2 linked regions of the Undibacterium sp. 5I1 genome follow. Each later gene encodes a partner of the first gene's protein in a complex. Links are inferred from orthologs where the notes say so. Each region holds a gene or a part of one and is shown on either strand. Other genes may lie near its edges.

Region 1 (3,616 bases):
CATACCGTATTGATCTTGTAGCTTAGCTGGTAACTTAGCCGATAAAAAAATCATTCTGGCGCCTTATGGTTACTGCTACTACCAATCACACCATTAATACCGTTGTTGCGCTTTTCTATCGTTTTCGCCAACCATGCCGAAAAAGGATTTGCTACCTGAGTACTCGTTTGTTTTGCCAATTGCTCTGCAACTATTTGTTCTTGTTTTGGCATGGTTGATAAGGTGGTGATCTGCTGGGCGGTTACGCCAACGACGATCCATTGGTCTGCCACTTCCACCACCATGATGCGCTCACGATTGCCAACATTGACGCCACCGATAATATTCACCGGTATTTTATTTCCAGTTACTGCCGGGCCGATTCGTTTGAACAGCCATGCGGCAAATAACATTAATGCCAGTACTGCGCCTAAGCCCAATAAAATTTGCAAAAAACCAGTTGTCGGCGAAATCGCTTTGGTTTCCGCCGATGCCCATGCCTGATCGCTGACAAACAGCAGTCCAATAAAAGTGCCGCATAGGGAACCACAAAAATAGCGATGTCGTTGCAAGTGAAAAGTGGAGCGGATCATTTATTGAGTTTGCGTATTCGTTCGGCCGGCGTCACGATATCTGTCAGGCGAATACCGAATTTATCATTCACCACCACCACCTCGCCTTGCGCTATCAGACAGCCATTGACCAGTACATCCATCGGTTCGCCGGCCATACCATCTAGCTCCACTACCGAGCCTTGTGCCAATTGCAAAAGATTTTTAATGGCGATTTTGGTTCGTCCTAATTCCACCGTGAGCTGTACCGGAATATCCAGGATGAAGTCGATATCATTATGGGTTTCGGTATGCGTGCCCTTGCCACTAAATTCTTTAAAAATAGCCGCACCACCGCCAGCAGCAGGCGGTGCACTAGCAGCCGCAGCGGCTGCCGCATCTGCCTTCTCTTGTTCTGCAATCGCCGCGCCCCAATCATCTTCACTGATTGGTGTGTCGTTAGTATCATCCATTTGTACCGTCCATTATTTTTCTCCCTGCGCTACTTCGCTGACGCTGGAGCTAATCAGCTTTTCTACACGCAAAGCATATTGACCATTAAATACACCGTATTTGCATTCCATCACTGGCGTACCATCTACCTTGGCTGACACAATATCCGGTATCGAAATCGGAATCACATCGCCCTCTTTCATATTTAAAATATCGCCCAATGTTACCTTGGCCGTGCCCAGATCGGCTACGATTTCTACTTCGGCAATTTGGATTTGTTGTGTCATCAAACGCACCCAACGCTTATCGACCTCCAGCGTTTCACCTTGCAAGCTACTGGTCAGAATATCTCTGATCGGTTCTATCATGGAGTAGGGCATGCACATATGCATTTCGCCACTGACGGGGCCAAGTTCTATCGTAAATGTAGTCGAGACAACGACCTCATTTGGGGTCGCAATATTGGCGAACTGGGTATTCATTTCGGAACGAATATATTCAAATTCAACTGGGTAAACCGGCTCCCAGGATTTGGCATAAGTTTCAAAAATAATTTCTAAAATACGCTGAATAATCCGTTGCTCAGTTTGAGTAAAATCACGCCCCTCAACCCGGGTATGAAAGCGTCCATCGCCGCCGAATAAATTATCAACTAATAAAAATACCAAGCCCGGATCCAGCACGATCAAAGAAGTACCGCGCAGGGGCTTCATGTGCGTCAGGTTGAGATTGGTCGGTACCACCAGATTACGGATAAATTCACTATATTTGGATACACGCACGGTACCGACAGATACCTCGGCACTACGGCGTAAAAAATTGAACAAACCTATCCGCAACAATCGCGCAAAACGCTCGTTGATGATCTCCAGCGTTGGCATACGTCCGCGGACAATACGCTCTTGGGTCGCAAGGTTATACGGGCGGACACCTGAGGTGTCCTCCTGCGATTGAGAGTCATCCTGATCTCCCGTGACACCCTTAAGTAGGGCATCAACTTCTTCCTGTGAGAGAAAATTATCAGACATAGTTTATTGGCGTACTTTTAAAATACTATTTATTGAATGACAAACGAAGTGAAGTACACATCACTTGCTTTTTGCGGCTCACCTTTTGGGGCGAATGGTAAATTCACTTGTTCGATAATTTCTTCAACCAGTTTTTTCTTGCCATCACCAGTCAGTATCTCGTTGGAGTCTTTGCTGGACAGTAACATTAATAACCTGCTGCGCACCTGTGGCATATTGGTTTTGATCAAATTAACTTGTTCTTCGTCCGGCACTTTGAGCGTCATACTCACTTGCAAATATTTATCTCCAGCATCCGATTGGAGGTTGACCGTGAATGGCTCTAATGCCAAAAATACCGGTGCTTTGGCAGGCTCTGCTTTGTGTTCTTTTTCTTTAGAAGGGGCATTCTTTTTCGCTAAAAATATGGCAGCACCGCCACCGACGCCACCCAATACCAGAACACCTGCTACGATCATAATAATCAGTTTTTTCTTAGACTTTTTGACTGGTGGCGCATCTGCTGCTACTGCTGCAGGCTTCGCTGGTGCTTTCGACATTTTTTTCCTCTCGCTGGATGTGCCATAAAGGCACATTGCATGTATTAGGCCATTATCTGTAATTATTTATCGATCTCATCTGCGAAAAAGAGGGGCTATTTCAGACCATCTCTCTCATTTCAGATGAATTACCACTAAATTAGTTTAAATTTATAGCGTAGCGCATGAGTTTGCACCAACTATCTTTTCAGGACTGACGCAAAATCGCCTCAAATGGCATGCAGCGCTGATGATTACTCAAGTACTGTCTGAATCGCTCAGCTCTTGTGAGAGCAATTTTGTATAAATCCATCTATCGCATTCTACATGCTTAACTTACTTGAATTCTCAGATGAATTCTTCGATGAGTTTTAAGCAAAAGTATCAACTATGCCAACTGGAGTTGATGCGTTAGTTTTGGTGGATGTCAGGCTGGAGATGCCTGATTCATTGGATGATGTCTGTGAGTTATTCGATCTTTGCGAGCCAGGTCGCCCGTCTTGAGGCGTGTTTCCTTGCTGGAATGACTGTGAGTTGACAGAAAAATTAGATAACTGCATTCCCGCATCACTCATCATTTCGCGTAGTCTTGGCAAAGCAGCTTCTAAAGCTGCTCTGACATCTGGCTGAGCCGATGTAAAGGTCGCGCTAGCCTGATCGTTGTTGACGCTTAATACGACGCGTAATGGCCCTAGATCAGGTGGATTCAACGTCAGCTCCGCAGTTTGCTGACCGCCCGCGACCATCCAGACTACTTTTTGTCCCACGGCCTGATCCCATGCCGGGCTGCCGACTCGTGGCGCGAGATGTTCTGCTGCAGCGCCTGCAGCGGAATTAGTACTTACCGCTAATTGTTGAGCGAAGCTCTGAGGCGCTGGTGCTATTGCAACCGCTGTATCTTGCATTTTCTCAAGTCCGGCAGTTTTTATAGCTGAGTTATTTTCGATCGCATTAGTAATCGTATTGGTTATTTGTGACGCCACAGTTTTTTGGGATTTGTCTTCTGTAATGGCATTGCTATTATTGAGCGCGGACTTAGTATTTTTGATATTTTGCTGCGCAGTCCCCTGCGTTATCGAGGCAACAC
Region 2 (3,121 bases), 1.0 Mb from region 1 along the record:
GCGCCCAGGGGATTAACGCCATCACGGTTTAAGTACAAACGCTACACCTACAATTGCACCTTTGGCGAACTGCCTTGCGTTGTTCTACTGGAAAATTTTGATTTAAAAAAAGAAGTGTTACAGCTTGCGCGAGATGAGGAAAAACATGGCTCCTCATCTCTGCAATTAAGATATCGTAATTAAGACTTGTTTTGCCTGCCTCTGTTAAAGCGAGGCAATGTTTTTAGCCCAAACTAAAGCCGCAAGATGTGCCGTGTTGACATCTGTTGGTGTAATACGCAGCGACTCTGCTAAAGAGCCAACCAACATACTATTTAACTCACAAGCCTCGGCTAATGCCAAATAAGGGCCATAGCTTCCGCCTCTGGAAATCAGCGCTTCGGTAACAGCTTCTGGTAATTGGATCGTTGATAAAACCTCATCCATAGGCACGCCCAGCAATCTATCCAGCAAAGAGAACATACCGGCAACGAAAAGATTTTCAGCTTCAGATTTGGACATGTGAGGCTGTCCAAGTAACTCTGCAAATCGACCACGGACAATGGCTGTTTCTAATAAAACTGGTGAGTAACCGCTGGTACTTGCGGTCGCCAGCAATACAGATAGCCAGCGATATAAAGGGCTATAACCTAGTATCTGCACAGCATGCTTGAGGGATTGCACTTCTGTACGCAAACCAAAACCAGCAGAGTTGATGTAACGCAATAATTTATACGCTAAAGTAGCATCTCTCTTTACAACAGATTCTAATTGTTGAATGTCAGCGTTTTTCCTGATCATTTCCATTAACTGCAAAATGGTCGTCTGCGCTGTATTTAATCCTTTTTTGTCCGCGCTAGGGCGAGGCGTTAAATGTAGCTTACCAACGAACGACTCTAAGCCAAGCGCAGAGCATGCATCAAAATCCTGCCAAGTTGACACATTGCGAGCAACCATATGTATGGCGGATTGTTTTAACGCTGCATACACCTTTGCCTGAGATGCAAAGTTAGACGCGTTCAACTGGACTTCAATATGAGAAATCTGCATGAAGAAAGATCTCTCCAAGGTGCTCAGATCAGCGCCACGCATACAAATACCATAACCCAAAGCACGTAGTTCTTTTATCGCCTCTAAGGTAGTCGGGTTAGTAAAATCACGTTTTGACAATATCAATACCGTGTTTTTAGGTGGTAATAATTTCAGGCCGTCGGTAAGCAATAGTTCTGGCGCTGCCTCTAAAAATAAGACGCTATCTCCTAGTAAAAATCCAGTTTCTTCATCGTTCAAATTCTCAGCAACAAACTCCATCAAGGAATCCAGATCCTGAATACTCATTGGCGCAGATTGACTTGGACTTTGCCAAGATAACTGGAAGCCGATAACGCGCTGTTTGGGATCAAGCAACGGCTCTCTTACAATGAAATTAGCGTCACTCATAAGGCACAATAGGTATAGTGGAATTAAACAGAAAAAAAGATACAAGATTCAGTAATTAAAAAGCAACGCTATCAAGCAATTCTTACACAGCTCGTTCAGGTAACTAAGCTTAGACGATGACGGCTGTCATGCAACAGCCTGGTCATATTAACGACTTTGGTACAGAGCTCATTTTATGGAATAGTGTTGTCCATATCTACACTCATATTTACTTCTTAATAAATACAAGTTCTGCTATGCAGGCTTTCCTAATTTTTCAAAAATTTTCGATAATTTCTCATCAAGAGTCGCTGCTGTAAATGGTTTCACAACATAACCATTTGCACCTGCTTGAGCAGCCGCAATAATATTTTCTTTTTTCGCCTCGGCAGTCACCATTAATACTGGCAACTTAGCAAGCGCTGGATCAGCACGAATGTGTTGCAACATCGTCAGCCCATCCATGTTAGGCATATTCCAGTCAGAAATCACGAAATCGAAATCACCACTTTTCAATTTGGCTAATCCCATGGCACCATCCTCTGCCTCATCGACATTAGAGTATCCAAGCTCTTTAAGCAAATTACGTACAATACGGCGCATCGTTGAAAAGTCATCAACAACTAAAAATTTGAGATTCTGATCGGCCATAAATTACTCCATTATTTCTTTAAGTATAGTTATAAACATTATCTGTCAAATTAATACAAAGTGGTGAGCAAAATCCACAAGAATATGAATTTTGCTCACTTAAACGCGCAAGGCTCGACTACCGTGTAACGCAAGATAATGCAAAACCTTGGTTGGCAACTCATTTAAGGGACCAACTTCATGTGTCGCACCGATTGCGATTGCTTCTCGAGGCATTCCAAATACTACACAAGTTGCTTCGTCTTGGGCAAAATTATAGGCGCCTGCGTTTTTCATCTCCAACATACCAACAGCACCATCCTTGCCCATTCCGGTCAGAATAACGCCAACTGCATTTTTACCGGCATAGGTGGCCGCAGAGCGAAACAAAACATCTACAGAGGGGCGATGTCGGTTCACTGCAGGACCGGCATCTAGCTGGGTCACATAATTTGCGCCACTCCTGGCCAAAAGCAAGTGGGAATGGCCAGGCGCAATATAAGCATGTCCTGGCAATACACGCTCGCCACCAGCGGCCTCACTAACTGAAATTTTACAAAGCCCGTCTAATCTTTTAGCGAAAGAACGAGTAAAACCCTCAGGCATATGTTGAGTGATTAAAATCCCAGGGCAATCCGAGGGCATTTGAACTAAAAAATTCTTGATCGCTTCTGTTCCACCAGTAGAAGCGCCAATGATGATGAGTTTTTCACTACTGGTCAGCGGATTTTTCACCATTGGCAGTGCAGTTAAGTCACCTTTATTCAAATCACTTGCATGAACTGCCCGTGGTCGAATTCGCGCCTTTGAAGCAGCACGAATTTTATCGGCAATCAGTTCTGCATATTCCAACATACCGCTTTGAATCGATAGCTTTGGTTTGGTAACAAAATCGACTGCGCCCAGTTCTAGCGCTCGCATGGTGATTTCAGATCCACGCTCAGTCAAAGACGAAACCATAATGACTGGCATCGGTCTAAGGCGCATGAGTTTTTCTAAAAAATCTAGCCCATCCATCTTTGGCATTTCAACATCAAGCGTCAAAACATCTGGATTTGTTTGCTTGATCAAATCCCTGGCGACCAACGGATCG

What was found.
Region 2: the proteins of fliM (region 1) and cheY are in contact, whole or in part, in a crystal structure (PDB 1F4V), measured with the Escherichia coli proteins. The link is inferred for Undibacterium sp. 5I1 from one-to-one orthologs.

What each region holds. Positions count from the first base shown.
Region 1 is NZ_JAVIWI010000001.1:565,006-568,621, forward strand. The notes cover bases 14-2,926. They hold fliM (flagellar motor switch protein FliM), read right to left. Parts: upstream 2,012-2,926; coding sequence 1,016-2,011; downstream 14-1,015. Other genes in these bases: fliO (flagellar biosynthetic protein FliO), read right to left, coding at 51-572; fliN (flagellar motor switch protein FliN), read right to left, coding at 569-1,003; fliL (flagellar basal body-associated protein FliL), read right to left, coding at 2,041-2,550; RGU72_RS02405 (flagellar hook-length control protein FliK), read right to left, coding at 2,901-2,926. In the rest of the region: more of RGU72_RS02405, read right to left, coding at 2,927-3,616. UniProt on the Escherichia coli protein: FliM is one of three proteins (FliG, FliN, FliM) that forms the rotor-mounted switch complex (C ring), located at the base of the basal body.
Region 2 is NZ_JAVIWI010000001.1:1,568,142-1,571,262, forward strand. Bases 352-3,121 are described here. They hold cheY (chemotaxis response regulator CheY), read right to left. Parts: upstream 2,050-3,121; coding sequence 1,654-2,049; downstream 352-1,653. Other genes in these bases: RGU72_RS07010 (EAL and HDOD domain-containing protein), read right to left, coding at 352-1,419; RGU72_RS07020 (chemotaxis response regulator protein-glutamate methylesterase), read right to left, coding at 2,149-3,121. In the rest of the region: more of RGU72_RS07010, read right to left, coding at 205-351. UniProt on the Escherichia coli protein: Involved in the transmission of sensory signals from the chemoreceptors to the flagellar motors.